DNA from 2 places in the Butyribacter sp. genome. Region 2 is predicted to be linked to the other one. Evidence: riboswitches for the same ligand, from Rfam matches in the RefSeq annotation. Region 2 holds a riboswitch; the other holds the start of a gene.
What was found. Region 2 has a riboswitch for FMN ahead of ACZLXV_RS08290 (ECF transporter S component). Riboswitches for the same ligand answer to the same signal wherever they lie in the genome.
Positions count from the first base shown of each region.

Region 1: it holds a riboswitch for FMN, as region 2 does, so the genes downstream of both, ribD (bifunctional diaminohydroxyphosphoribosylaminopyrimidine deaminase/5-amino-6-(5-phosphoribosylamino)uracil reductase RibD) here and ACZLXV_RS08290 (ECF transporter S component) in region 2, are expected to answer to the same signal.

Region 1 covers NZ_DBLYGC010000008.1:11,389-26,996, forward strand. Annotated here, with positions in the region: gene ACZLXV_RS04950 (riboflavin synthase) at 1-85, opposite strand, end outside; gene ribD (bifunctional diaminohydroxyphosphoribosylaminopyrimidine deaminase/5-amino-6-(5-phosphoribosylamino)uracil reductase RibD) at 134-1,213, opposite strand; FMN riboswitch at 1,459-1,594, opposite strand; gene ACZLXV_RS04960 (NUDIX hydrolase) at 1,622-2,137, opposite strand; gene ACZLXV_RS04965 (epoxyqueuosine reductase QueH) at 2,169-2,792, opposite strand; gene ACZLXV_RS04970 (CvpA family protein) at 2,815-3,330, opposite strand; gene dapB (4-hydroxy-tetrahydrodipicolinate reductase) at 3,330-4,085, opposite strand; gene dapA (4-hydroxy-tetrahydrodipicolinate synthase) at 4,193-5,086, opposite strand; gene ACZLXV_RS04985 (cob(I)yrinic acid a,c-diamide adenosyltransferase) at 5,161-5,664, opposite strand; gene ACZLXV_RS04990 (single-stranded DNA-binding protein) at 5,874-6,506, opposite strand; gene typA (translational GTPase TypA) at 6,890-8,722, shown strand; gene ACZLXV_RS05000 (CdaR family protein) at 8,854-10,245, opposite strand; gene cdaA (diadenylate cyclase CdaA) at 10,260-11,135, opposite strand; gene ACZLXV_RS05010 (hypothetical protein) at 11,192-12,283, opposite strand; gene ACZLXV_RS05015 (hypothetical protein) at 12,261-12,686, opposite strand; gene ACZLXV_RS05020 (aminopeptidase P family protein) at 12,751-14,547, opposite strand; gene ACZLXV_RS05025 (ATP-binding protein) at 14,591-15,608, opposite strand, start outside.
Region 2 covers NZ_DBLYGC010000015.1:8,667-24,274, reverse strand. Annotated here, with positions in the region: gene ACZLXV_RS08330 (ATP-dependent helicase) at 1-1,167, opposite strand, end outside; gene ACZLXV_RS08325 (prephenate dehydrogenase) at 1,189-2,061, opposite strand; gene ACZLXV_RS08320 (transglycosylase domain-containing protein) at 2,261-5,044, shown strand; gene ACZLXV_RS08315 (hypothetical protein) at 5,105-5,653, shown strand; gene ACZLXV_RS08310 (GNAT family N-acetyltransferase) at 5,679-6,716, shown strand; gene ACZLXV_RS08305 (Ig-like domain-containing protein) at 6,892-7,899, shown strand; gene ACZLXV_RS08300 (Na/Pi cotransporter family protein) at 8,013-9,665, opposite strand; partial or broken gene ACZLXV_RS08295 (polysaccharide deacetylase family protein) at 10,445-11,071, opposite strand; FMN riboswitch at 11,143-11,315, shown strand; gene ACZLXV_RS08290 (ECF transporter S component) at 11,499-12,134, shown strand; gene ACZLXV_RS08285 (helix-turn-helix domain-containing protein) at 12,311-12,874, opposite strand; gene ACZLXV_RS08280 (DUF3592 domain-containing protein) at 13,217-13,639, shown strand; gene ACZLXV_RS08275 (extracellular solute-binding protein) at 13,771-15,180, shown strand; gene ACZLXV_RS08270 (ATP-binding protein) at 15,220-15,608, shown strand, end outside.

The DNA of each region.
Region 1 (15,608 bases), on a different contig from region 2:
CGGCGGCTATCGTAATAACTGCCGAATTACTGCCTTTTGCAACAGCTTCAACTTTTCCTGTTTCCTCGATTATACCAGTAAACATTTTTTCACCACCTTATATTTTCTTATGCAGCATTTAACATTGATATTTTTATAAATCACATTCGATAAGAATATCAATGCCAATATTTGAAACCTTAACATTCCTACAGATAAATGCTTCATCAGGGCTTTTTACTCCCATCCCTTTTACCGGATTATATATGCCGCTTCCCCCAAATATCTTTGGAGCTATATATGCCTGAATATGATTTACAATTCCGGCTTCAAGTGCACTCATATTCAAAGTCCCGCCACCTTCAAGTAAAATTCCGTCTATTTTTTTCTCTCCAAGTTTGAACATAAGGTCATTTAAATCAACCCGCCCGTCTTTCTTTGCAGTTTTTATAACATCGATTCCTCGTTGTTCTAAAAATCTGATACGTTTATTATCATCAGAAACGGTTGCTATAATTGTCGGTATTTCCAACGCAGTATTTATTATATTGCTGTTTTCCGGTATTCTCAGATTACTGTCACATATAATACGCACCGGATTTGTACCGCTTTCAATACGACAGGTAAGGCTCGGATTATCATTTATAACAGTCTGTACTCCCACCATAATTCCTTTAAGTGCATTTCTTGTATACTGCACGTTTTGTCTTGCTTCTTCTGATGTCACCCACTTGCTCTCACCATTATCACATGCAATCTTCCCATCAAGTGTCATTGCATATTTCATTACGACATACGGTGTCTTTTTGGTTATGTAATGAAAAAAAACATCATTTAATGCATCACACTCTTCTTTTAATACACCTTTCACAACATTGATACCGGCATCTTTCAGCTGTATTATTCCCTTACCTGCAACAAGTTCATTTGGATCATCTGAACCAATATACACATTTTTTATTCCATGCTCAATTATCGCAAGTGTGCACGGAGGCTGTTTTCCGTAATGACAGCATGGTTCCAATGTAACATACATATCACTTCCGCAAGCACTTTCACTAAGTTTTGAAAATGCATCTCTTTCCGCATGAAGTTCGCCATATTTTTTATGATATCCCTCTGCAATAATTCTGCCTTCCTTAACTATAACAGCACCAACCAGAGGATTTGGTGAAACTTTTCCTGCACCTTTTTTAGCAAGCTCTATAGCCCGCCGCATATACTTCTCATCCATATATGACCTCCAATTTTAAATTTTTATGGGTTTTTTCTAAAAATATGATATAGATGTATCTATTATATAGATTTCTAAATTTAAAATAGATTTATTGATTTTCTGATATTGTTAAAATATTTTGAAATTTTTTTCAAGAAAATCTTATTTGTAAAAAAGAAAAACCCTGAAAAAATTTCAAGGTTTCTAATAAGATAAATTTATATAATGTTCTGAATAATATACATAAACAATCAAATCGGTACATTTAATTTCTCTCATCCAGACTATACTGTCGGCTTTGGAGTCTCACCAAATCATGCCTGTAAAGGCTTGCGGGCTCAATCATAATAAAATGAAAATACCGCCGGTGGGGAATCGCACCCCGCCTTGAAATTAAATCAAGTATATAACACCTATAGTATAATGTCAATACTGATTATTTTTGAAATCATAATTTTTTACAGCGTTTTTTATCATAGAAATATAATTTTTCTTTCTGCCCCGCTTTTCAAGAATTTCACTAAACAATTCATGACATGAAACAAATTTTATTTCATCAACTTCCTCATTTTGTATATGACAATCAATAATATCAAAATCTTTTTGTGCAAAAAAAACATCAATTATACGACCCGGTTTTATAATCCGTCCTATATAATTTAATTCGCCCTCTGATAAACTTATACCTATTTCCTCAAAGGTTTCTCTTATGACCGCATCACTGCCACTTTCACCTGAAAGAGCTGCACCACCTGTTATATCCCATTCCCCCGGATGAGACTCCTTGTTCTTTGAGCGTTTCTGAACAAGAACTTCACCGCTTAGATTGAACAGATACATATGTACGCATAACATATAGTCACCATCTTTCGGAATTCCTCTTTCCATGGTGCGTCCTGTTTTTTTACCGTTTTCATCATATACATCCCAAATTTCCGTCATGATTTCCTCCAAATTCGTGCAATGTTTAGATTTATCTCTTTTCTGCTTCCATTTTGCTGTAAACACATCCACAATAATTTTGGCGGTATAAATCATATTGTCTGGAATATTCAATAGATTTCAAATACCCGCCTTTCTTTTTAAAATCAGAGACAAGGTATCTGATACCGTATTCTTTTTCAAGTTTTAGACCTATCTCATTTAATTTAGCGGCATTTTTGTGGGGACTTATCGATAGTGTAGTCGTAAAAAACTCAAAACCGTTTTCAGCTGCATATACCGCCGCCTCCCTCTGCCGCATTTCATAACATTTAAAGCAGCGCTCCCCGCCTTCCGGAATATTTTGAAGTCCTTTTGCCATTTCAAAAAATTTTTCCGGTTCATACTTACCTTCCGCAAATGAAACTTTATTTTTTACTGGGAGTTCGCTTATAAGCCTTTTTTGTTCTTCTACTCTTTTCTGATACTCTTCTGCCGGAGAAATATTAGGATTATAATAAAATATTGTTATCTTAAAATAATTTGCAAGATAACTAAGACAATAGCTGCTGCAAGGTGCACAACAACTATGCAGCAGTAATGTCGGTACTCGGTTTTCTTTTTGCAAATTGTCAATTATTTTGTCAAGCTCAATCTGATAATTTATCTTATTCATCTGTTAACGTTCTCTTCTCCTTTTATGGTGCAAAAACCGACAACAGTATAGTATTCTTTATGACTGCTCCGGTAAGTCCTATTTCAGTCCATGCAGCAGCCGGCACAATTGTAAATAAAAAGCTGCAAATGACATATATTATTATAAAGTCAACAAGAAATCCTGCAACAGCCCCGCCTGCTTTGTTTAAAAAGCCTATTACCGGAATATGGTCAACTATTTTTAATACTTTGATAAGCTTTCTGAAAATATACCTTACCACAAAAAAAACTATCATGAATATGACTGTATATAAAAACGCTTCTGTTACATTCGTAACCCCGTTTTTTAAAATCCCGGTATCTTTTGAAATATTTTTCGATATTTCATCTGCAATATACGGAGATATTGTTTTTGACAATATCCCTGCAAGAATATAAGAAACGCCGACAACTATGAGGCTTGCCACTTTCATAACAAGTCCCTGATGCCATCCGCTTACAAGCGACACACAAAAAATACATGCTAATACTATATCTATTATCGTACCGATATCCATTACATTAAAACGTCTGCCATGTCGTAAAGACCTGCGCCCTTTCCTTTAATAAATTTAGCAGCAGTAACAGACCCTTTTGCAAATACAGCTCTTGAATATGCTGTATGTGAGAATGTTACAACTTCATCTGTCCCTGCAAAAATAACATCATGCTCTCCGACTATAGTACCACCTCTTACAGCTGAAATACCAAGTTCTTTTTTATCACGTTTCTGTCTTACTTTAGAACGGTCATAGACATACTCGTACTGTCCGCCCATCTCATCATTTATTGAATCTGCAAGTGCAAGTGCAGTACCAGAAGGAGCATCAAGCTTTTGATTGTGGTGTTTTTCAACTATCTCAATATCAAATCCTTCGGTTGCAAGTTTTTTTGCAGCCTCCTTAACAAGTTTCATTAAGAGATTTATTCCAAGCGACATGTTTGCTGACTTCAGTACGGCAACTTTTTTGCTTGCTTCTTTAAGATAATCAAGTTGTCCGTCAGATAAACCTGTCGAGCATACAATTATAGGAATCTGTTTCTCTACTGCATAGTCCATTCTCTCCTCAAAACCGTTTGCAGAAGAAAAATCAATAATTGCGTCAGCCTTTACATCACAATCTTTTATATCCGTAAAAACAGGATATGTATTTTGTCTGTTGTTTACTATATCAATACCTGCAACAATCTGTGCCTCACTGTCATTTCCTACTATTTCAGTAATCATCTGACCCATGCGGCCATTGCATCCTAACATAATTATATCTGTCATTTTATCCTCCAATTTCTGTATTATACCATAAAGGGCAGACCAACGGACCTGCCCACTTTATTATTTACAATATCATATTTTTTATACATAGATTATATAATTTATCACTATGCAACCACATTAAAACCTGCATCTTTCAATGCCTGTCTTAGAACTTCCTTGTGTGCATCTTCCATTTCTGAAAGCGGCATACGAAGTGAGCCTACATTGAAACCGAGCATATTCATGGCAGCCTTTACAGGAATAGGATTTACCTCACTGAAAAGTGCATGGATTACAGGAAGAAGTTTTATCTGAAGTTCCTGGCTTCCCTTTACATCGCCTGCCATAAGTTTAGCAACTATATCATGAGTCTCTTTCGGTGCAACATGAGAGAGAACAGAGATAACACCCTTTCCGCCCAAAGCTACGATAGGTACAATCTGATCATCATTTCCTGAATATACATCGATTTGTCCCTCAGACTCATAAATAATGTTTGCTACCTGTGAAAGGTCTCCTGATGCCTCCTTAACGGCAACGATATTGTCAACCTCTTTAGCAAGTGATGCTATAGTTTTAGGCTGGATATTTACACCTGTCCTTCCCTGGATATTGTAAAGTATCATAGGAATATCCACACTGCCTGCAATAGCAGTAAAGTGCTTTTTCAAACCGTTCTGTGTCGCTTTATTATAATAAGGAGATACAACTAATATTCCATCAGCACCAACCCGCTGTGCCTCTTTTGATAAATAAATCGCTGTGTCAGTGCAGTTTGAACCTGTACCCGCAATAACAGGGATACGCTTCTTTGTCATCTCAACACAAGCTTTTATAGTCTCGATATGTTCCTCATGTGTCATTGTAGATGCTTCACCTGTTGTTCCACAAACAATTATGGCATCTGTTCCGTTTTCAATCTGATAATTAACGATGCGCTCCATTTCATCATAGTTTATAGAGCCATCTTCATGCATAGGTGTTATAAGTGCAACACCTGCACCAGTAAAAATAGACATAACTATCTCCTCCTCATCAATTATGTATATAATATTATATTCAAAATAGTTACACTTGTTGTGTACTTTTCAAATCACATTTTATCTGTATCATCTTTTTCAAGTTCAATCTTAGATATGACATTCGTATACTTGATAAGTTCCTGTGGCAGATTTCTGCCTGTGAGCACAAGTCTAGTGTAATCGTCGCGAAGTTCTATTAGCTTTATAATATCTGAAACTTCTATAATCCCGAAGTCCAAAAGACCAAGCACCTCGTCAAGTACCAGAACATCACATTCTCCCGTATCAATGACCTTTTTGGCAAAATTAAATCCGTTTAAAATATTCTGCTGTTCTTCTTTTTTCTGAGACGGCAGAAGTGAATCATATGATTCCTCGGATTTTTCAAATCTGAATAATTTTATATCCGGTTCCAATCTCTCAAGAAAATTAAATTCTTCTGCATCTTTTCCTTTCAAAAACTGTATTATAATAACAGACTGTCCAAGACTTGCAGCTCTGATACACTGTCCAACTGCCGCCGATGTCTTTCCTTTTCCCGGTCCGTAAAAAACCTGAACTATTCTTTTTCCCATTTTTCCTCATTTCCTTTTTATTCTTATAATCTAAGAATGGCCAGATAACGACATATTTATTCATCATCGTCAACTCTAGCCATTCTATCACATATATTCTAAAAAATCTACCTAAATTTCACTAATCAGTATTTTTTCTGTAATTTATTACAACATATTTTTACCTCTTATTCAACCTCTATATCTCCTAACCCATACTCTTTGAAAAATTATTCCTCTGAGAGATATTCCAGCTTGCTGACTGAAACCTCGTATGCAACCCTCTTCTCATAAAGCTCTTCATCAATTTTTTTCTGATATTCCCTGCTCTGTATCCTGCCCCAAAGCTGAATATGTGCACCGACTTCAAACTGGTCGGCATATCTTGCATTTCTTCCCCAGCAGATACATGGAATATAATCAGATTTACCATAAGGTCTGTTTACGGCAAGCAATACATCGGCAATCTCTCTTCCAAGTGGTGTCTTTCTGTAAACCGGTTTTTTACAAACATATCCATCGAGGAAGATATGATTAGGATTTTGTTCTCCTTCAGGAATGTCAATAAATGATACCTCTCTTGCAAAAACAGATAATACAAGTCTATTTTTAGTTTCCTCATGTCTGTTATATGACCTGAATTGTCCGCTGGCCTGTAAAATACAGCCTTTATAGTCTCCCTTTACATCCATAAGTCTGTCTGAAACCATAACCGGAATAATGTCACAGGAATCACTGAGCCTGCTCACTGCTATGTTCACTAAGAAAAAATTTTCACCATAAATTTCATGACTGAAAGTAAAATCACTCACAACTTCTCCTGCAATTGTTACCTGATTATTCGTAAACACTTTATCCAACATATTTTCTTTTCCTCCATTATTTTGCAGGTGTATTACAACCCGCTTGTATTTTGTTTTAATAAATTATATGACATTTTAAACTTTTTAGAACCACTTTATACCCCCTATTTCAATATTTTGTGTATCATTTTTCGACATTTCCAGTTTTTATACCTATATAAGATACATCTTTTTGCGTATTTTTTCCACATATAAATATGTTTTTATTCAACATATGCAATTTGAGCCATTCAACAGCCATTCAAAAGTGAACAGTAACAATTTTATACTATATATAAATATTTTTTTGTTTATTTTTATATCTTGTACACCGGCGTTTTTTTCGATATAATAGTTATCTGTGGATTTTTGTTTGATTTAAAAATAATGGAGGAAATTAAAAAATGAACATTAAACGTGATGATATAAGAAACATTGCCATTATCGCCCATGTCGATCATGGAAAAACTACTTTAGTAGATGAACTTCTTAAACAGAGTGGTGTTTTTCGTTCAAATCAGGAAGTAGCTGAGCGAGTAATGGATTCAGGTGATATAGAGAGAGAACGTGGTATTACTATCTTATCAAAAAATACTGCCATAACATATAAAGACACAAAAATAAATATTATAGATACACCGGGACATGCTGACTTCGGCGGTGAGGTTGAACGTGTTCTTAAAATGGTAAACGGTGTTGTACTTGTTGTCGATGCATTCGAGGGAGCTATGCCTCAGACAAAGTTCGTTCTTAAAAAAGCACTTGAACTTAATCTTCCTGTTATCGTATGCATAAACAAAATTGACCGTCCTGAAGCCCGTCCTGCTGAGGTTGTAGACGAGGTTCTCGAATTATTTATTGACCTTGATGCAAGCGAGGAACAGCTTGACTGCCCATTCATCTTTGCTTCCGCTAAAGCAGGTGTCGCATCTTACAGCATGGATGAAGAAGGCAAGGACATGGTTCCTCTTTTTGAGACTATACTTGATTACATTCCTGCCCCTGAGGGAGACCCTGATGCAGGAACTCAGGTACTTATAAGCACTATCGATTACAATGAATATGTAGGTCGTATCGGTATAGGTAAAGTTGACAACGGAAAAGTCAGTGTAAATCAGGATGTTGTTATCGTAAACCATCATGACAAAGACAAAATGCAGCGTGTAAAAGTAAGCAAGCTTTATGAATTTGACGGTCTTAATAAAGTCGAAGTCAAAGAAGCAGGCATTGGCTCTATAGTTGCAATTTCAGGTATTGCAGACATTCACATCGGTGATACTCTCTGCTCTCCTGAAAATCCTGTTGCAATTCCGTTCCAGAAGATTTCAGAGCCAACTATCGCAATGCACTTCATAGTAAATGACAGTCCTCTTGCAGGTCAGGAAGGAAAATTTGTTACATCAAGACATCTTCGTGACAGACTTTTCAGCGAATTAAATCACGATGTAAGTTTAAGAGTTGAGGAGACAGAAAACACTGACAGCTTTAAAGTTTCAGGACGTGGAGAGCTTCATCTTTCAGTTCTTATTGAAAATATGCGCCGTGAGGGATACGAGTTTGCGGTAAGCAAAGCTGAAGTTCTTTACAAGACAGATGAGAGAGGCAAAAAATTGGAGCCTATGGAACGTGCATATATTGATGTTCCGGACGATTTTTCAGGAAATGTCATTCAGAAATTAAGCAATCGTAAAGGTGAACTTCAGGGAATGTCATCTATAGGTGGCGGATTTACAAGACTTGAATTCCTCATACCTTCGCGTGGTCTTATCGGCTACCGTGGCGAATTTATGACAGATACAAAAGGAAACGGTATTCTTAATACTATGTTTGAAGAATATGGTCCATATAAAGGAGACATTGCATATCGTAAACAGGGTTCACTTATAGCATTTGAATCTGGCGAAACTGTAGCATACGGTTTATTCAGTGCTCAGGAACGTGGCACTTTATTTGTAGGTCCGGGTGAGAAAGTTTATGCTGGCATGGTTATTGGACAGAACGGAAAAGCTGAAGATATAGAATTAAATGTTTGTAAGACCAAACATCTCACAAATACACGTTCTTCATCAGCAGACGATGCCCTTAAACTTATTCCTCCAAAAAAGCTCAGTCTTGAGGAAGCTCTTGAATTTATTGATACGGACGAATTACTTGAAATCACTCCTGAAAATCTTCGTATCCGTAAAAAAATACTTGATTCAACACTTAGATTCCGTTCTAAGAAAAACGCAAAATAATAAGTTTATAAAGCTTAAAACAATATATAATATCCAAATATAAAACAATATCCTGAGAACAGTTAATCTGTTTTCAGGATATTGTTTTTAGTGTATAGAAAAATGCTCTTAACACAAAGTGAATTTTACAACTATTCATTGTTGTCCTTTGAGTCTTCACCGTCTTTGTTTGTATCATCTCCCGCTTCGTCATTAGGAGTAGGTTCAGGTGTATGAATTATATCCTCACTGTCTGTCGGCTTTTTTGTTGCCACCGGTTTAGGTGTACTCTCTGCTTTATCAGATTCTTTTTTTCTTATCGTTATTTTAATTTTAGGATATTCAAGAACTTCACATTCCTCTCCAACATCACATCGAAGTCTCATGGCATATGTTCCCTCTCCCAATCCTTTGCAGTTGATGTACGGACTGATTGTTTTTGTATTCAGATTTCTCAAATCCGATGCTATACCTGTAACGACAACATAAACATTCGACAAGTCAGACGCAGGTATAACTTCGTAATCGTCATCCAATCCGCTGTACGCTATATCATTTGCCGCTATCTGAATTTTCTTTTTGTATAATTGTTCAATAATTATCTTAATTGAAACAGTTGCAGACTCATCTAACACGGTAATATTTTCCGGCAGATAATCGCTTATCAAAATATCCTGTTCAAGTCTTCTCGAATCACTGGTCATTCCTGAAATATCAAGCGTTATCGGAACAGAATTTACATGTGAAAGAATTCTAGGTCTCCCTGCTATTTCTACCTCTTTTGGCAGACAATTTGTCTTTACATACTGATAGCCCTCCGCAGGTTCACCAATAATTTTAACTTTTACAGGTATCTTTTTGGTTTCTAAAACGCTTGCCGTAACCCTGATACTGTTGGAACTGAATGTGAGTGTACTGGATGTAACCTTATTTCCGTCAGAGTCATATGCCGCGGGAACCAATCTTTTTGCAAAATCATCTGATACATTGTTCACATTGAGGTATACTCTCACAGAATCAATCTGTCTTATGGCAGACTCTCCTCCGGATACCTCTATCATATTCGGTTTTGCAATACACTCTCCTATGCTGTATCCCTTTTCAGGATTTCCCTCCGTAATAACAGTCACCTTGACCTGCTTACTTGCCCTGTTTTCAAGAGAAACTTTCAAAACCTGGTCACATTCAAGAGTTACCTCTGACGAAACATTTATTGTCAATGACGGTTTAATCGCAACTGCATTTACTGCTGAGAGATCAGATAAATCTGCTGTCGCTCTTATGTCAGATGCCTCAAGTTTGTCTACAACACTCTTTTTTCCCCGTACTTTTACGCTGGCTGTACTTCCGTCTATGACCTCATAAACTTTATTTACCGATTGAAGTGCACTCTCATTTATCGTCTCGACATTTACACTGAATGTCCTTGTTTTATATGGGTCATCAATATTGATAATAATCATCCAAATAAGCAGTGCAAAAAAAACAGAACCAATTTTTATACCAATATTATTTAAGTAAATATGTTTTGTTTCCTCTTTCATAATACCCTCCCATCCTAATTTTGCTTAGCTTTCTTTGAATGAAAGTTGATTTTAAATCTTTTTTTAGTCTCATATGGATTGCCCTGAATTTCAGAAATCTTTTTCCTTAAAAGATCTCCGTCAACATTTCTTAGGAGTTTCCCGCCTATGGCTATGGAAATCTTACCTGTCTCTTCCGATACGATTATTGTAAGACTGTCACTTACTTCACTGATACCAACACCCGCCCTGTGTCTTGTACCAAGTTCTTTTGACAATCCGAGATTGTCCGAGAGAGGCAGATAACATGTTGCTGCTACAATCCTGTCCCCTCTTATTATGACTGCCCCATCATGAAGCGGAGTATTATGCTCAAATATATTTATAAGAAGCTGCGAGCTTATAGTTGAGTCCAAAGTAATTCCTGTTCTCTCATACTCTGTCAGAACAATATCCTGCTCTAATATAATAAGTGCACCTGTCTTGACCTTTGCCATCTCAACAGTGGCTCTGATTATCTCATTAATCGAGCGGTCTGAAAAACGTTTATTTTTATCTTTTTGTTCATCAAAAGGTATTATTGAACGCACGATATTTTTCTTTCCGAGTTCTTCAAGAGCTTTTCTGAGTTCAGGCTGAAAAACAATTATCAAAGCAGTAATTCCAATTGCTATTGTTTTATTAAATATCCACAGAATAACACTCATATTTAATAAATATGCAACTATATAACATAAAAATAATATTAAAATCCCCTTAACTAAAGCCCACGCTCTTGTCCTTTTCACCCATAAACTGACATGATAAATCGTAAATGCTATTATAAAAATTTCTAATATATCAGTCAATCCTATTTTAGGAAAAGATAATACATAAAAATATTCTTTAAATAATGATATTACAGCCTCCATTATTCCTCCATATTGTTTCTAACTCTTATTTTTAATATACCAAATATATTTTATATCTATTTTTCTTTTTTTTCAATATCAATTAAATCATCATCATCAAGTGAAACCGTAAAATCAAAGTTATGGTCAAAGTCATCCTTCTGATTTTGATTATTCTGTAACATATTTTCCGCACTTTTATCATTCGATAATTCATCACCCTGCTGTTTGTCTTCATTGTGATGTTTTATAAAAGTGTGTGCATTATATCTTTTTATATTCTTGTCAGCTTTCGCAATACTGTTTTTTGGAACTGCTCTCACATAATAATAATATTCATCATCCTCAAACTGCAGATTTTCTACACCGCTGTAATTTAATGACAGCCTGAAAAACTGGATAATCCAAACTATTATTATTGATATAATCACTGAACTAAAAAATTTTATCATGCTCATATTTATATCCATGAAAAAATTCATTATCAGCAGCAGTATCATATTTACAAATCCTCCGCTAACAATTGCAATTTCAAATGAATAATCAATTTTTGCGTTTCTTACAAAATATACTACAATTGTAACCACCGAAAATACCATCAGTGTGATATAGAGTTCTTTATCCGTAAAAGTCTGCTGCATAACAAGATAATATAAATTTATGGTGTCCTCTGTGGATGTACTTACAACAGTAATTACGTTCTGCAAAAAGAAATATATCACCACACCTATTGCTTCAGGAATTATTGACAACGGTGTTTCCATAACACCAAGAAGTACAGGAACAACATATGGCACTCCAAACGAAGATAATACAGGCATTGACAATATTACATATCCGTCTTTCGGAATAAAACGCACATATATAAAATACAATATTGCAAAAATCAGCGCCGTTATAAACGCTAAATAACGTGATACATATAAAATATGCAGAACAATAAACACAACTTCAAAAAATAGTAATATCTGTGTCGGGAAAACTACTGAGACAGCAGCCAAAATTCCTGCTATATATGCATGATTTAAATACGGGTTAAATCCTATCACTTTGTTTGTTGCAAAAAAAGTAATAAATGCTGCCAAAAATCTAAAAAGGACATTAAAACCAGGTGCATATTTGTGATATAATTTTTGAATATGTTCTCTAATTTCCAGTAATATCGACATTTTCTGTCTCCTTCCCATCCTCTGAGTAAAATTTTTTCAATTCAAGTACATATTTATGATATTTTTGCAGTGTTTCCTGCTCTTTGTCATATTTGTCCTGATAATAAATCTTTGAAATAAGAACACTTACTATAATTATTAACAAATATGAAAACAATAATGCCATTCCGGCATATAAATAATTTATTTTCACAAAATTCAGCAATAAATAATCCATATTATACAGTGCAATCAATATCAATATAAGAAAATATCCGATTGTATAATTCCATATTACCGACAATACATGCATCTTCACATAATCATTTTTATAAAAAAAAGCATCGTTTAGAAGTTCACTCCCATGTTCTTTTTCTTCATGAGCTATCGCTGTCATTATCCTAACTTTTTCTTCATTAACCATAGTGCTCCCCATTCCATGTACAATTTCCCGTACTCATCATATCCACAACTGTCTTAAAATTTATTTAACGAGGCATAGTTTTTTCTCTGAGCCATGCTTTTTCGTCTTCATCAAGATACGGTGATATTCTTTTATATACTTCACTGTGATACTCGTTTAAAAGACTAATATCCCTGTCAGTCATATATTTTCTGTCAATTGCATCCCAGTCAAACGGAACCATAGTCAGATTTTCAAAATACATAAACTGACCGTTTTCATTTTTATCACCCTTCAAGCACAAAATAAGATTTTCATGTCTTATTCCAAATCTGCCCGTGCAGTAAAATCCTGGCTCATTTGATGTTATCATGCCTTCCTCAAATACGGCATACATATTTTTTTTATTTCTCATCTGCCAGCTTATTCCATTTGGTGCTTCATGCACATTTAAAATATAACCTACCCCGTGACCTGTTCCGTGATTGTAGTCCATTCCATACTGCCATAACGGCTGTCTAGCCACACAATCAAGCTGTGTACCCGTCATTCCGTACGGGAATTTTGTATTTTTAAGCCGCAGATGTGCAGTAAGTACAATCGTATAGGCCTTCTTTTCCTCATCAGTCAGCCTGCCAAGCGGGAATGTCCTTGTTATGTCAGTCGAACCGTCATAATAATGACCGCCTGTGTCAGAGAGCAAAAAGCTTTCCGGCTGCAATGCGATGTCACTCTCCTCTGTAGCAGAATAATGTACAATGGCTCCATGCTCACGATATGCCATAATAGGCGTAAAACTTGGTCCTAAGTATCCTTCCTGTTCATTTCTCAAAGCTTCAAGTTTTTTTGCGGCACTAACTTCCGTAATCTGCATTTTTCCTACATTTTTCTGAAGCCAATACATAAACTTTGTTACAGCTATTCCATCTTTAATATGTGCTTTTCTCTCATTTTCGTATTCTGTTTTATTCTTTACTGATTTCATCAAAATAACAGGACTTTGTTTATCTGTTATTTTAATTTTATCCGGTAAACTCATTTTTATAAGATAATTTGAATTTCTTGAATCAATTAAAACATGATTTTCAGCTTTAATAACTTTTAAATCACTGTAAAATGACATGTATGGTCTTATCTCTATTTTTAATGAAGATATATATTCTTTTATATCTTCATTAAAAATTTTTTCATCCGCATACAAAACTGCCGAATCTGCATATATTATCATGTACGATAAAAAGACCGGATTACATAAGACATCATTCCCTCTTAAATTTAACAGCCACGCTATTTCGTCTAAAGCAGATAATACAAATACGTCTGTATTATTATCCGACATCTTTTTTCTTAATATCCTCATTTTTTCAAAAGAATCAACCCCGGCATATTTTTCTGAAAGTCTCCATACAGGCTCTTTGGAAAGTTCAGGTCTGTCCTCCCAAAAATCATCTATATAGTCTGCATCATAAACAAATGAAATGTTTTTTAAACTAAGTTTTTTATTAAGTTGTTCTGCAAAAGCTATGCTGACTGTTCTTCCGTCGAACGCTATCCTGCCGTTCTCTGACAATTTATCAAATAAATATTCATCAATTTCAGGAACATCCGGCTGAAACATTTTCATCAAATCAATATCAGAATCTTCAAGTTCTTTTTCAGCCTGCAAAAAATATCTGCCATCCGTCCACAACGCAGCCTCTTTTTCTAAAACAACTATAGTTCCGGCAGAACCGGTAAAGCCTGATAAATATTCTCTCTCTTTAAAATAGTCTCCTACATATTCTGAACCATGAAAATCCTGAGTGCAGACAATATACGCACTGATATTATTTTCTTTCATTTTTATCCTGAGTAACTGTAATTTTTCTTTTACTGTTTTCATTATGATGCTATACCCTTTCATAATTATTATAAGTATCCAATATTTACGTTCTTAAATGTTTTAATATCATTCCTTTCAACTGCTCCTGCTTAACCGGCTTAAACAGCCAGTCATCCATTCCTGCTGCAATGTATTCATTTTCGACTCCCTGAATAACATTAGCAGTAAGCGCAATTATTTTAACTGTTCTTCCAGCATTTTCCGGCAGATTTCTTATCCTTTTCGCAGTCTCTATACCATCAACTTCAGGCATCATATGATCCATAAAAATTATATCATACCTTCTGCCGAGACTATATGCTTTCAAAATTGCACTTCCACTTGTAAAAGCCTCAATCTTAACATTGAAATCCTTTAACAATGCTGCTTCAATTCTTAAATTAACCTTGTTGTCATCGACCAGAGCAATATGTGCATTGCTTAAATCAAATTGATTATCCTTCCCTTTTGCCAGTCTTTCCTTAAAGACAATATCATACATCCGGTCAAAGACAATTCTTCTGATTTTGATAATATCTATCGGCTTTACCAGAACATTGTTCTGGTCATCTTTTGGAATGACTGTGTTGTACTCGGCAATCGCAATAGTTCTAAAAGGAAGATTTAATGACTCAACTTCCTTCTTGCTTTTCTCATATGAATACAATAATATTGTTTTCATATTGTTTATCTTTTTTAGTGGAATTTTTTCCAATTGTTTTATATTGTGCACAAATATTACCGAAATACCTAATCTTGAAAAAATTTTACTTATATGCCATTTTAAATCATATTCCTCAGTATAAAGATAAACCTTATAATTGACTACTTCACGTTCAGACGGAAGCTTTTCAAGTTCTAAATATTTCTGTATTACACTTATCTCAAAACAACTTCCAAAGCCATACTCACTATGTACTTCTATATCACCGTTCATAAGATTTGCAAGCTGTTTTGATAATGCCAGACCGATTCCTGTTCCCTGTATTTTTCTGTTAGTCTTATCATCAACCTGACTGAAACTTTTAAACAGCTTTTTCATATCTGTAGGCTTAATACCTATACCAGTATCCCTGACCTTA
Region 2 (15,608 bases):
GAAGTTTACTGCGCCGACAATTCTGTAAGGAATGTTATTTGTTACAAGTTTTTCCTCGAAAATACGGGACTGTGCATTAGTTCTGTAGAGAATGGCAAAATCTTTGTAGTCAGCCTGACCGCTTCTTGTGACTGCTGCGATAGCCGCAGCTATTGATGATGCCTCGTCATAATCAGAGTCAAATTGTGACAGATAGATAAGGTCTCCTTTTTCATGGTGCGTCCAAAGTGATTTATCTTTTCTGACCTGATTATTTCTTATAACTGCATTCGCCGCATCAAGAATGTTCTGTGTCGAGCGGTAATTTTCTTCAAGTTTGATAACTTCTGTCTCTGGATATGAATTTTCAAAATTGAGAATATTTTTTATATTTGCGCCACGGAATTTGTAGATTGACTGGTCATCGTCACCTACCACACAGAGATTATGCAGAGTTTCGCCGTTTTCACCGCGTGTGTTTGCAAGAAGATGAATAAGCTTAAACTGTGCCGTGTTAGTGTCCTGATATTCGTCTACCATAATATACTTAAACCTGTTTTGATAGTATTCGAGGACATCGTTATTTTCTTTAAATAACTGTACCGTTTTGCAGATAAGGTCATCGAAATCAAGTGCATTTGCGTCGTGAAGCCTGCGTTCATATTCTCTGTAAGCACGGGCATAGAGTTCTTTTTGATGGTCCCCCATAGCCATTTTTTCATATTCTTCCGGTGTGATAAGTTCGTCTTTTGCGGATGAGATAGCATTCATAAAAGTTCTCTCTTTATATTTCTTTGGGTCAAGATTAAGATATTTTATGATTTCGCGCATAAGTGTTTTCTGGTCATCACCGTCATAGATGGTAAAACTGCGGGAGTAACCTAAAGCTTCGATATTTCTTCTGAGTATGCGGACGCATGTAGAATGAAATGTGCTGACCCATATATCGTCGGCTTCATCGGCAAGGATAGATTTCACACGTTCACGCATTTCGCCTGCCGCTTTATTTGTAAATGTCAGCGCAAGAATGTTCCATGGTCTGACATTGTATTCGTTTATCAAAAAAGCAATTCTGTGGGTCAAAACTCTTGTTTTGCCCGAACCTGCACCGGCAAGTATCAAAAGAGGACCTTCAAAGTGTTTTACGGCTTTTTCCTGTTCAGGATTTAAACCTTCTAATATATTCATGTTTACCTCCATAGGTTTGTATTAGTTTAAATTGTCACGATATTTTTTTGCATTTTCAAATATTTTCATAAGTTTATCTTCATCGCGATTGCTAATCGAATTTTTTGCGTCAGTAAGTGTCACGATATATTTGTCAAGAAAAGATATAATCGCATCCGGGTTTGAAAGACAAATATTTTGCCACATTTCAGGTGAAGATGACGAAATGCGTGTAATATCCTTTAAACCTCCGGCAGCGAGCCTTGCGTAGCTGCCGTCAGAATCTTCATTTGCAACAGTATTTATAAGTGAAGCTGAAATCAGATGAGGACAATGGCTTATGGCAGCAGTTATCTTATCGTGTGTTTCATAGTCCATGATTTCACAATGAGAGCCGGCTGAAATTATAAAGTTTTTAAGCCATAAAGTATACTCTTTAGGTGTTTCGTTTGTCGGCGTAAGTATATAATATGCATCTTTCAGATATGATGAATCTGAATTTGCATAACCTGTTTTTTCAGAACCGGTCATCGGGTGGCCACCGACAAAATGACTGTTAAGACCAAGACTTTCTATAGTATGGTGAATATTTCCCTTAACACTTCCTACATCAGTAATAATGCATTTTTCAGATATGTATGGGACGAGTTCTTTCAGATATGATATGTTTGTAAGTACCGGGGCACATAAAAAGATTATGTCACATTGTGAAAAATCGGAAAGAGATGTGCAGATTTCGTTTAGAATACCATCTGCTTTCGCTCTTTCAAGTTTTTTATGCGGTTTGGTACGGTAATAATTATATGCGATAATATAAGACTCCGGATATATTTCCCTGATGGCATGTGCTATAGAGCCGCCAATAAGTCCAAAGCCTACAAATCCAAAGTTTTTTAAGATAAGTTGTTCAGTCATGATATAACCTTTCGTAATAATCCGGATTTCAGTATAAAATAGAATACTGATTTGTTTCTTATTTATTCTAAGCTAGTGAAAAAATCATGTCAACAAAAACCAATAAAACTTTACACTTATATCAAAAAATTGTATTATAGTATGGTGAGATATTTTCGCAAAAAATATTTTACAGTTGATTTTTAGTTGGAGGAAAGTTATGAATACTTTACGCAAATATGTAAAAAATGCAAAGGATGTTTTCCGTATTATAGTAGGTGCGATAGGAAGCTATGTAGGTGTAGTGTCAAATATACTTGGTGCTGTCATGGGAATACTTGCGTCTGTTATGGTAATTGGCGGAATTGTCGGTTTGTGTGTATATGTCAAAGTTCTGCCTATGTTTACAGAGGCGAGAGAGGAAGTATTTGACAAGCTTGTTCATCTTAGCAAGGATGATTTTATTATGAAGGAGGATACGGTAGTATACGACGCTAACGGTAAGAAGGTGGGTTCGGTAAATGCCGGAAGTTATAAATATGTGAGTATAAATGACATATCACCATATATTTATGACGGATATATTGCTGTTGAGGATAAGCGTTTCAAAACTCATGGAGGAGTGGACCTTGTTGCGACCATGAGAGCAGGAGTTTCTCTGTTGAAACATAATATGGAAATTACACAGGGAGGAAGTACGATTACGCAGCAGGTTATAAAGAACAATCTGCTTACACAGAATAAAAGTTATACAAGAAAGATTGCCGAGATACTTCTTGCACCGACTATTGAGAGTAAGTTTACAAAGGCTCAGATTATGGAGTTTTATTGTAACAGCAATTTTTACGGCAACAAGTGTTATGGTGTCGGAGCGGCAAGCAGATATTATTTTGGAAAGAAATGCGCTGACCTTGAACCACAGGAGGCGGCTATGCTTATAGGACTTTCAAACAGTCCGACAGCCTACAATCCGGTGCTTCATCCACAGGCAGCATTAAAGAAGAGAAATCGTGTGCTTAAAACTATGTGTAATGAGGGAGCTATAACTCCAAAAGAGTATAAGGCTGCGGTGAAAAAGGAGTTAAATATAAAACAGTTGTCTGAAGAAGGCAGCAGCAATGAGACATATGTTATAAGTTATGCCATTCATTGTGCCGCTATCTCACTTATGGAAAAAGAAGATTTTAAATTCAAGTATGTATTCGATTCAAAAGAAGATTACCAGAAATACAACAAAACATATTCAAAAGCATACAGTGAGAAGATTGAGAGTATCCGTTCAGGAGGATATAAGATTTATACTTCCATCAATATGAAAAAACAGAAGAAATTACAAAAATCTGTAGATGAAGGACTTGCTTTTAATAAGGAAAAGGATAATGATTCGGGTAAGTATGCTCTTCAGGGGGCAGCAGTCTGCGTTAATAATGAGACAGGGTATGTTGAAGCGGTTGTAGGAGGAAGAGGAAAAAACGATCAGTATAACAGGGCATATCTTGCTGCAAGACAGTCGGGAAGTGCAATAAAACCGCTTATAGATTATACACCCGGTTTTGAATCGGGAATGTATTCTCCTTCGACAATAGTAAATGACAATAAATTTACAAACGGTCCGTCAAATGCGGGTGGTGCTTATTATGGAAGTGTACACATTAGAGAGGCTGTTGCAAGGTCACTCAATACTGTAGCATGGCAGGTTCTTGACAATATTTCAGTCAAGTACGGTCTTTCATTCCTTGATAAACTTCATTTTCATAATATAAGTTATATTGATAATGATAATATGGCACTTTCTCTCGGTGGATTTACAGAGGGTGTGCGTGTAGTTGATATGGCTAAAGGATTTTCGACACTTGCCAACAACGGAAGTTTTAGTGACAGGACATGTGTAAAGAAGATAGAGCATGTATCTGACGGTGTTGTGTACAAAAATAATAATGAAAAGACTCAGGTCTATTCAGAAGATGCTGCATGGATGATGACAGATGTTTTAAAAGGCGTATTCAATGAATCTTACGGAACAGGACGCAAGTTAAAACTTGAAAACGGACAGATATGTGCCGGCAAAACAGGTACGACAAACTCAAGTAAGGATGTTTGGTTCTGTGGATATACAAAGTATTATACGACAGTTGTGTGGGCCGGATATGATACTCCTAGAGCAATGCCCGGAGCATCAGGTGCATCAATCCCCGGTGTAATCTGGAAAGATTATATGGATAAGATACATGAAAAATTAAAACCACAGGATTTTACGATGCCGTCTACGATAAGTCTCGCGAAATATGACAGTGCAGGAAATATCATTGAGGGAACGGCTGTTGCCGGAAGCAAGACAAGACCGGCAGGCATGGATTATTTTTCAAAGTCAATTTTATCTGAGAAAGCGGAGGAAGTTCAGGTACTTAAAGATAAAAAGTACCAGAAAGAAGTCCTTGCGGCTCTCAAGAAGTTTGAGAAAATGTATATTAAGAATATAGCAGACTATTATGACCTTGAAAATGATTATAAAAAGCTTACTGACATGATATCAAGTATTGTGGATGACGATGTCAGGACAGATTATGCTATAAGGGCAAGAAATAAATATGATTCTCTTAAAGATGAGACTGTAGATTGGAAGAAAGTAGTAAAAGCATACGAGAAACAGCAGAAAGAGGAAAATGAGAGACTTGCCGAGAAGAAGAAAAATGATTCACAGAGAGCTTTAAATAATCAGATTTATAAAAACAGGATTAACCTTGCCAGAACAAGAATAAAGAGAATGCATGGCTATATATATCAGCCGTCGAATATGCAGCTTCTTATAGATTCGGCAAAACAGGCACTTGATGCATGTAAGGGATATGCAGAGTATACAAGTTTAAAAGCAATGTATGATGAATATAAAGCCGAACTTGAAAATCTTCCGACAAAAGCTGAGTATGACAAGAAAAAGAATACTACTACACCAACAGAAGCACCGGTTGAGACTGCTGAACCGATTCAGGATGGGGAAGAATAACGGGTATTGTTTATACTGTAAAGGTCAACAGCATCAAATAAAGGAGGAATCAGAAAATAAATGGAAGAAAATAAAAATGACATTGATGAACTCGTGAAAAGTATAGACTCATCTTTTGAGGAGATGTCACTTAAGGATATTGTAGCTGCCCACGAAAATTATTTCGGGGCAGATGACATATCCTTTGATAAGGACAAGACGGAAGAAGTTAAAAAGGAAGAAAAAAACGAAGTTTTAAAAGATGACGGTAAAATCGACAAAGCAGAGCTTTTAGAAAATTTGAAAGAGAATGAAACTAAAGATAAGAATGACAAAACAGAAATGTCTGAAGAACAAAAGCAGAATATACGCGAAATGAAAGTAAAAAAAGCAGGACACATAGGAAACTGGTTTCAGACATTCTGTTATATGAGAATACCGGTAATAGGATTTATATATATACTGGTAATGGCATTTAGCAAAAAAACACCTGAGTATAAAAAGGAGTTTGCAAAAGGCTATATTTTATATAAAGTTTTAGTTTGGATTTTGGCAATTGTGCTGTTATATTGTCTTTACAAAGTTGGACTTGATTTTGTAGATGGAATGCTATCACTTATTAAAGAGTAGGATTTGAATAGGAATGAGGATGGAAATGAATAATTGTGATAATGTATGCATATTATTAGGAAGTCCGGATGCAAATGGAAATACTGCTGCAATGTGTAAAAATGCAGCAGTTTTTCTTGATAATATGAAAATAAAATATCAAATTTATAATCTTTACGAGGAAGAAATTGATTATGTACTTTTAGAAATATCAAAATACGATGCTGTTATTATTGCTACGCCTATACACTCTTTTTACTGTAGTGATATGGTAAAAGAACTTATGGACTTAGCATTTGAAGATGAGGAATTTTTTGAAAATTCATTGAATGAAAACGGAGAAAAGATAAGATGCGGGATAATGGTTTCTCACGGATATGATGAAGAATATGCGACAGAACCGTTTGAAACAGGTTTTTCAAGATGGTGTGAGCATGTAGGATTTGATTATTATGGGAAACTTTCGGTTAGAGATACCGGGGATAAAGAGAGATTTTGTGGGACAGAAAATTTAAAGAAAACTGAAAAGTTTATATGCGGAATTTGTGGGATAAATGAAAGAAAAGACAACGATGAAAATGCTTATATTTCAGGCAAAGATTTTTATCTGACTGATGCAGATAATGATAAGAAGACATTTGAAAGATTGTTCAATATGTATATGTATGAACTGTCAGCTTATGTAGATTGGATGGGCGAGTGCATGACTGATGATGCATTGTTTATTCCTGACAGACTTTCAGAATATTATGAGATGAATGAAAAAAAGCCGTACATAGTAAAATATAAAAATAAAACAGCCGGTTTGGTTGTATTTTTATTTCCGGATAAGAAAAAAGAACCAGCAGAAGCTGACTTTTATATAGAAGAAATATTTATTCTGAGAAGATACAGAAAAAATCATATTGCGGCAGAAATAATAAAAGAATTGTGGAAAAAAAATAAGGGAATATGTGCAGTGTGTGCACTGAAGAAAAATGAAATCTCCGTAAGATTTTGGGAGAACATAATAAAAAAATCAAATTATGAATATACAGTAAAAGAGGATGATGAGGTGTTCTTTTTTGAGATAAAGGTTGAGTGATGTGTTCTGATATTATTTGCTGAAAAGTTTATATTAGTCTATAGGTGAACAGTTTTAGCGAAATTTAGAGTAAAATTTAGCTTGGAGGCATAATTTGCCAACAAGGGAAGATTATGGTATAATGAATCACGGTTTTTTAAACCAAAAACATGAATTGAAAATCAAAGGAGGCAAAATGAGAACAAATTTATTGAAAAAGACAGGAGCAGTATTATTAACTGCAGCAGTTGTGGTAGGAAGTGTTTGGAGTGCACCAAAACAGAGTAAAGCAGCAGATACTAAATATGTCCAAATTTTCTCAAGCGGAGATGTATCGGTATCAGCATTTGAGGAAAAATCGTATGAGTTTAATGTTGTCGGCGGCAAGCAGACATATACTTTTTTATATGCAACGGAAAAGGTCAGCGGCTCAATATCATATTATCAGGATGGAGAATCTTTAGGAAATGTAACGATTAGTTCTTCTGACTGGGTATATTCAGATACTGCAAAATGCTATTGCTGGGGATATAAGTGGATACCGTCAGCAGATTCTGCATACAAAGTTGAAATATCATTAAATGCAGATGCACTTTATGACTTAGAAGTTGTGCGTGATGCCAATCAGGCAGCTATAAGCAATACAAAGCTTACTATAACAGAAGGATTTAATCATAAACTTTCAGTATCAAATGCGGAGGGAAGCGTAAGCTGGTCTTCAAGCAACAGCAAAGTAGCTACTGTTTCATCAACAGGACTTGTAAAGGCTAAAAAGAACGGTTCTGCAACTATTACAGCAAAACTTTCAGATGGCACAAAGCTTACTTGCACGGTTTCTGTAAAGAAGAATGTATATTCTAAGAGCAAGATACCTGTATCATCTGTTACATATGGAAAAACAGGTGTTGATGTATATAAGGTTTCTTATGATAAAAAAGGAAATCTTGTTATGAAAGCAAATATTTTAAATAATTCATATCATACAGATACAAAAATCAAAAAGCTTAAGATTACAATTAAAACACTCAGTGGAAAAACTGTAGCTACATATTCTATTAAGAATAAAAAAATAAATATTAAAGCAGGTGCTAAGCAGGGATTTACATTTACAGTAAAGAAAAAGAATGTAAAGATTAAAAAAGCTGATTTAAGAAATATTGATGCACCTAAAACTACAGGAACAATCGAGTACAAGAGATTTTAGTTTATAAAATGTAAATATAAGTGATTATACTACCCCCTGTCTTACAGATAAGATTATTTGTCAGGCAGGGGGGTTTTTAGATTGATTAAGTAAGAGGTTTTAAGGTTGTATTTTTAAACTATTTCTTTCATTGTAATTTTCAGCATCTCATTTGATATGTTGAGTGCATGGTCTCCAACACGTTCAAAGTCAGTAAGCATTTCTGAGAAAAGTATACTTTCCTCATCAGTGCAAAGCCCTTTTTGAATGCGTTCGTACATATTATTTCTAAACTGCACTGTCATATCGTCAATTTTTTGTTCCATGCAGATAACATTTTCATGCCACTTTATTATATTATCCGGTTTTTGAAGCAGCATATCCATTGTTTTATCACAAATATCTTTTATCTCATCGATTTCATTGTTGGCATTGTCTGAAAATGAAATATTTTTTTCTTCAATCATTTTAGAATAGCCTGCAATATTGATAGCGTGGTCACTTATACGCTCAATATTACTTGTGATTGTATAAAAAGAATTGAAAATCTGGCTGCCGGCTTTTGTTGCCTCGTGAGTAATTGCATTTGTTATGTATCTTGATATTTCCTTATTTAGGAAATCAACATATTCTTCACGATTTTCAACTTTTTCATATTTTTTAATATCCCCATGCATAAATACATCAAACGAATCATGAATATTTTCTTTTGCCATTTCAGTCATTCTTAAAATTTCATTGCGTATTCCCTCAATACAGATAACTGATATCATAGTAGTTTCTGTATGTACATTTTTAGGGTCAAGCAGATATTTTACGGACATGCCGTTTTCACCGGATGCTTCATTTTTTGACTCTCTTAAAATAAGTGAGGCGATTTTTGGAAGCATGGTTCCGACAGGAAGCAGTAATAATGTCGTGACAATATTAAATAATGTATGAAGATTGGCAATCTGTGAAGGGACGGCTGTCGGAGTTATACTTTGTATTATGCTTATAAGAGGGGTTACAAGACACAAAATTGTAAATATAATTGTTCCGAAAACATTAAATATGATGTGTATCAAAGTTGTTCTTTTAGCATTCGTGGTTGTGCCGATTGAGGCAAGAAGAGCTGTTATACATGTACCTATATTTTGCCCGAAAAGTATAAAAGCTGCACTGTTAAGCCCTATAACACCACTGGCAGCAAGTGCCTGAAGAATACCTACAGATGCTGAAGAAGACTGGATTATGGCTGTAAATATCATACCCATAAGAATTCCGACAATAGGATTTTGGACTTTTGCAAGGATATTTATAAATGCCGGCTGGTTTGCAAGAGGTTCCATAGAAGAACTCATCATAGTCATGCCGATAAATAAAACACCAAGCCCGGCAAGAATTTCGCCAAAATGTTTGAGTTTTTCGTTTTTCTGAAAAACAACAGCGGCGACACCTATAAAAGCGAAAAGAGGTGCTATAGCTCCGACATCAAGAGCAATAAGCTGGCCTGTGATTGTAGTACCTATATTTGCGCCCATTATAATCCATGTGGCCTGTTCAAGTGTCATAATACCTGAATTTACAAAGCCGACAACCATAACAGTTGTAGCCGATGAAGATTGAATTACGGCTGTGATTAGAGCACCTGTTAATACACCTATAATTCTGTTAGATGTTATTTTTTTCATGATGTCACGCATTTGATTCCTGGCAGCAAGTTCAAGGCCGTTGCTCATCATCTGCATTCCGTAGAGAAATAAAGCAAGACCGCCCAGTAGTCCCATTATATTTGTAAGACTCATATTATTAAAATCCTCCTAAAAAAAGTATACGAAATAAAGCATTTGGGTGAAAGTATTTTTTAGGCGAATCTTTTTTTGCCGTCTGATTTATGGATATAGATAGTTATGAGTTCATTTAGATGCCCAGTAATTACAGAAAGGCATTCTGTTTCAAAAAAACAGTATCCTGCTAATAAAAAGAATGATACAATAAAAGGAGAGTATTTAAAAACTCTTGATTGTCTGTTACAAAGATTTATAAATTGATTTATTTGAAATGTTTCTGAGGTATTAAAAGTACCTGTTATAAATAATGAATAAAGCAGGTAGTTTTCATCGTCAATAGCTTCAGAATTATTATGTACGTCTTTTGATAAATTGGTATTAACCGAATAAGAGGAGTTGTGCATATCATAGTGTGTCATGCCAAAAACATTATCCGCAAGCAATGAAGCTATACAGATATTTGGAATCAGAAAAAACAGAATCAAAACAAATCGTAGTACAAGTTTTTTTCTAAAACACATACGAAAACTCCTTTCTTGGTTTTCTTAATAAGACATATCGGATTGATTGTATCATTTAAGAAATGCTTAGTCAATTTATTTTCGTTGTGAATATAGAATATAAATCAGAGGATGAGCTTGGAAGTCTTATTAAAGCGGTTAAATGTTTTTGAATTAAAAAGCATTTGACCGCTTTTTTTCTGATTATGATAGATTGTTAAAATTGCAGTAAATTATAGCAGCATAACAGCAAATTTTTTGACTTGGCTTAATTAAGGTTAAGGGAGTGGGATGTTAAGCGGTTGTGGAGTTGCTGTTATCTGGTTCTTTGTCTGATGCATTTATTTTATGCTGTCGACCTTCAGTATCCATTTCATAATCTTTAGAATATATAAGTTCAGACATTTTTACAAAATCAAAGCCTTTTTCCTTTAGACCGTCAATAAGCTGTGGAAGTGCTTTTGCGGTATATTTTGCACCATTGTGGCAGAGTATAATAGAACCGTTACCGAGATGCTTGTGGTTTAAGACAGTGGTAAGTATGGAATCAACACCGTAATTTTTCCAGTCAAGACTGTCAACATCCCACTGTATAGCATGGTAACCACATTTCTCAGCAGTTTCAACAAGTGTATCGTTGTAATCTCCATAAGGCGGACGGAAAACTTTCATATCATATCCAGTAAGTTTTTTTACTTTATTATGTACTTTCATAATTTCATCCTCGCATTCGCTGGAAGATATAGTTGACATTTGCTTGTGATTTTGACTGTGGTTGCCTAATTCGTGTCCGGCTTTGTAAAGTGCTTTTACATCATCAGGGTAGGTATCAACCCAGCCGCCGGTCATAAAAAAAGTTACATGGACATTTTTCTCTTTCAATATTTTAATTATTGTCTGAGTGTCTTCATTACCCCAGGCGGTGTGTAGCTTGTTGTAAAATTTACACTTGCACATAACATAAACATGTGATATTATAAGTCAAAATAAAGAAAATTCTTCAGGGCGGGGTGTGATTCCCCACTGGCGGTAAAGTCCGCGAATCGATTGTATCAGGTGTGTTGAGGATATCTGTTGGATTGCTCAAAACCAAAACATTGATTATATCGACTGAATCGGTGAAATTCCGATACCAACAGTATAGTCTGGATGAGAGAAGATTTTAGAAAGCATTATTATATTTGAAGTTGCAGAACCCTGAGATTATTCTATCTCAGGGTTTTTATATTTATCCACGCAAAGTAAAAATCTATGCAATGATGCATAAACTTTGGCAAATGAACAAAAACTCCATTATTAATGTGAATAAAACCTCAAAGAATTTTCGTACAAAGAAAGGAAGAGGAAAATGGCAGCAGCAGGAAAGACATTACACGTTACAAATGGTTCAAACGGCACGAAAAAAAGGGGAAGCATAAAGAAAATGACGCTTACGGCGATGTTAGCCGCTATAGCAGTTATTCTTATGTATATGGAAATACCGGTACCGTTTATGCCGGGATTTATAAAACTGGATATATCTGATTTGCCGGCACTTTTTGGAAGCTTTATATATGGTCCGGCATGCGGAGTATTGATATGTCTTGTGAAGAATGTATTGCATTCATTTGCTACGAACACGATGTTTGTCGGTGAGATTTCTAACTTTATTTTAGGTTGTGCCTTTGTTGTACCAGCGGGAGTGATTTATCAAAAAAGAAGTGACAAAACAGGAGCAGTTATAGCTTCAATTACAGGTACAGTGGCGATGGCACTTTTAAGCATTGTATCAAATTATTTTTTGGTATATCCGATTTACTATAATTTTATGCCAAAGGATATGATACTTAAAGCTTATCAGGCAATATTTCCGGGGGTACACAGTATATTACAGGCACTTATCGTTTTTAACGTACCGTTTACTTTATTAAAAGGTGCAATCTGTGTAGTGCTTGCATGGCTTTTATATGTACCGCTTGCACCGATGATGAGAATTAAAGATTAAAGTAAAATATACAGTTTATAGCAAAGAAGCGAATGAGTAAAAGATTATACAAATAAACAATAATAAAGAACAGAACTAAGAAAATAAAGAATAAGCCCCTGAACCGGCTACAAAAGTCAGACTAAAGTTTATATAAGTCAGGTACTTGCAAATGAATGTCGGTTCGGGGGCTGTTTTTATCTTGGTATACCTATAGAGCCGCCTTGTAAGTTACTTTTTACTTTTGGGTGTGCAAAATAGTAGCTGCTAGCCAAAGTCTTAGAGTATTCTTCGTGTTCAATCTTTTTTTGCTCACGGAGTTCATAATCCGTAAAAGGTTCATCAAAAGTGCTGAGGTCATAGTCAGCAAAGTATTCATCAAGAATCATTTCACGACGGAGATTTTCAACCTGCTCTGTAAGTTCTTTGGCATCGGTTGTGTGTGTATAGTCGACAGTATCAAGCAGTTTGCAAATCTGTGTCATAACTCCTATTTCACGCTGCAACTCATTGCTGTGTTTTTTGCAAAGTTCTGCTAATTTTTCAGGGGAGTCTAACATTTCATGTATCTCATCAATTGAAAAATGAAGTTTACGCAATGATACTATTGTTTTTAGCTGTTCTATTGAAGCTTCGTCATAATCTCTGAATAATCTGCCGGATTTAGTTTCCGTCGCAGGTTTAATAAATCCACAGTCTTCATAATAACGTATGGTTTTCTGGCTTACATTAAGTAAGTTTGCTAATTCTTTAATTTTCATAAATAATCCCTCATTTCCATGTGAAGTATAATATTGTGCCAAGGTTTAGGATGCATTTTAAACCCTGTATCAAAACATTGTTTTCTTGTATCTGAATTAAAAATATCATATAACCTTAGGGAATAAGCAAGTATTTTTTTCATAATATCACATATTTTAAAAAAAAATCGTCAAACATCCGTTATTTGTGCAAAGGCAGAGTTGAGGATACAAGAAAAATTGTTATATTTAAAGCGTATTTGCGGGGGAGTTGACTTCGCAGTTGAATTTGATTTTTAGGGTGCTAAGATGTATACTGTATACAAGAAAAATGAATAAATATTAGAATGGGGTGTTCAACAAATGATTATAGGAATTTTTCTGATGGTGACATTTTTTACGGCATCACTTGTACTTATATATTTATCAATCAAATCAAAAAAAGAGATGGAGCGCAAGAAAAATGAGTGTACTGAAATAGCGAAAGGTACAGTTGAGACGATACGCAAGATAGGTGACAGTGAGAATAATGATAATTATTATCCGACATTTGCCTTTTTTGACGGTAACTGTATTGTTCAGGAGGAATCAAAAATAGGTTATTCAAAAGGTGTGTGGAAAAAGGGAGATTTGGTGCAGATAAGGTTTAATGCAAACAAACCATCTGATTTCTGGGTGGAGAGTGATTCGATACCTGCGTGGGTGTGGCTTATTTCAATAGGAATAGGTTTTGCCGCAATAGGTGCATTAGGAATACTATTGTGCTATTTTACAACAAAATATTAGTGCACTGTATCATTGGCATTTCACAGTCATTGATACATTACATCGGTACATTATAGCAGAGAGGAAATACAAATGAAAAAAACGATTAAAAGTTTATGCGTTATTGTTATGGCAGTATTTTTTTTGATAGGATGTGGCACAAAAAAAATAACCAAAAGACTGAGGGAAAAGTCAAATTAGACCCGGAAAATCCGGTTCCAATAAGAGTGTGGCATTACTATAACGGCAGTCAGCAGGCGGCATTTGATGAGCTTGTAAATGAATTCAATTCCACAAAAGGTAAAGAGCTTGGAATAAATGTGGAGGGAATAAGCCAGGGAACTGTTTCTGATTTGGCAAAGACAGTTTCAGATTCTATTGACGGAAAAGTCGGTGTTGACAAACTTCCCAATATTTTTTCTTCATATGCAGATACAGCTTATTATGCACAGCAGAAGGGAAAACTTGTTGACCTTTCAGAATATTTTTCTAAAGAGGAAGTGGAAAAATATGTTGATTCATACATAGAAGAAGGATATTTAAAAAATGACAAGGCATTATACCTGTTTCCTGTAGCAAAATCAACAGAGAGTCTTATGATAAATAAAACAGATTGGGAACCGTTTGCGAAACAGACAGGTTTATCATTAGACGAGCTTAAGACAGTTGAAGGCGTTGTTAAAGTTGCGAAGCGTTATTATGAATGGACAGATGCAAAAACACCTAATAAGCCGAACGATGGAAAAGCTTTTTATGGCAGAGACTCTATGGCAAATTATTTTGTTATAGGAATGAAACAGCTTGGCAAGGATATTTTTGAAATTAAAGATGGCAATGTAACGTTTAATGTAGACAAGAAGCTTATAAAACGTCTGTGGGAAAATTATTATGTACCTTATATAAACGGTTATTTTACGGCACTTGGCAAATTCAGATCAGATGATGTTAAGACTGGTGACATACTTGCATATACCGGCTCATCAATGTCAGCCATGTATTTTCCGGACAGAGTAGAAGATGACGATAAAAGTTATGACATAGATTATGAGGTGCTTCCTGCACCGATAATGTCAGGTGGAGAAAATTATAAAGTTCAGCAGGGAGCGGACATGGCTGTAACAAAGTCAGATAAAAAACATGAATATGCATCTTGTGTATTTATAAAGTGGTTTACACAAAAAGAACAAAATCTGCAGTTTGTATGTGAATCGGCTTATATGCCTGTATTAAAGTCTGCGAACAATGTTAAGGCATTGGATGATATAATAGAAAAGAAATCACTACATATAAATAATAAGACATATGACTGTCTGAAAAATGTAATGGGAGATTTCGACAATACAAAATATTATACAACTAAAAACTTTGAAAACGGAAGCAGTGCAAGAGAGGTTTTGGAGACAAATTTATCTTCTAAAGCACAGAAGGACAGAAAAGAAATAGAAAAAGCGCTGGCAAAAGGAATGAAGCGTTCAGAAGTTATCAAAAAGTATACAACAGAGGAAGCATTTGACAAGTGGTACGGGGAGTTTAGTGATGCACTTAGTAATTCATTAAAATAGGTTTAAAATATGGGGTATTTTGAGCCAAGGAGGGGAATTTTGAAAAAGAAAAAGAGACTGCTTTATGTATTTTTAATACCGCTTTTGGGAATAGTTCTTTTTCAGGGAGTTGTTCCGTTTTCAATGCTGTTTTTCAGCGGTGTTAAAGAAAATTTAGAAAAAAATACAGTAAATATGGACAGCCATATAACAGAAAACCGTCAGTTGACCCTGCAGAATGCAATGAATGAACAATGGGGAGGGATAAGCAGGGAAAGCGATGAAATGGATAGTGTTTTAAAAGATGAATTAAAGCAGGGAAAGTTGAATATAAAAGACTTTTTAAATGATTCGTCGGCACAGCAAAATTATTTAAAACATATATTTAAGAATTTGGTCTCAAGCCTGCAGCATGAAAATAGTTCAGGTTTATTTGTTGTACTTGCTAA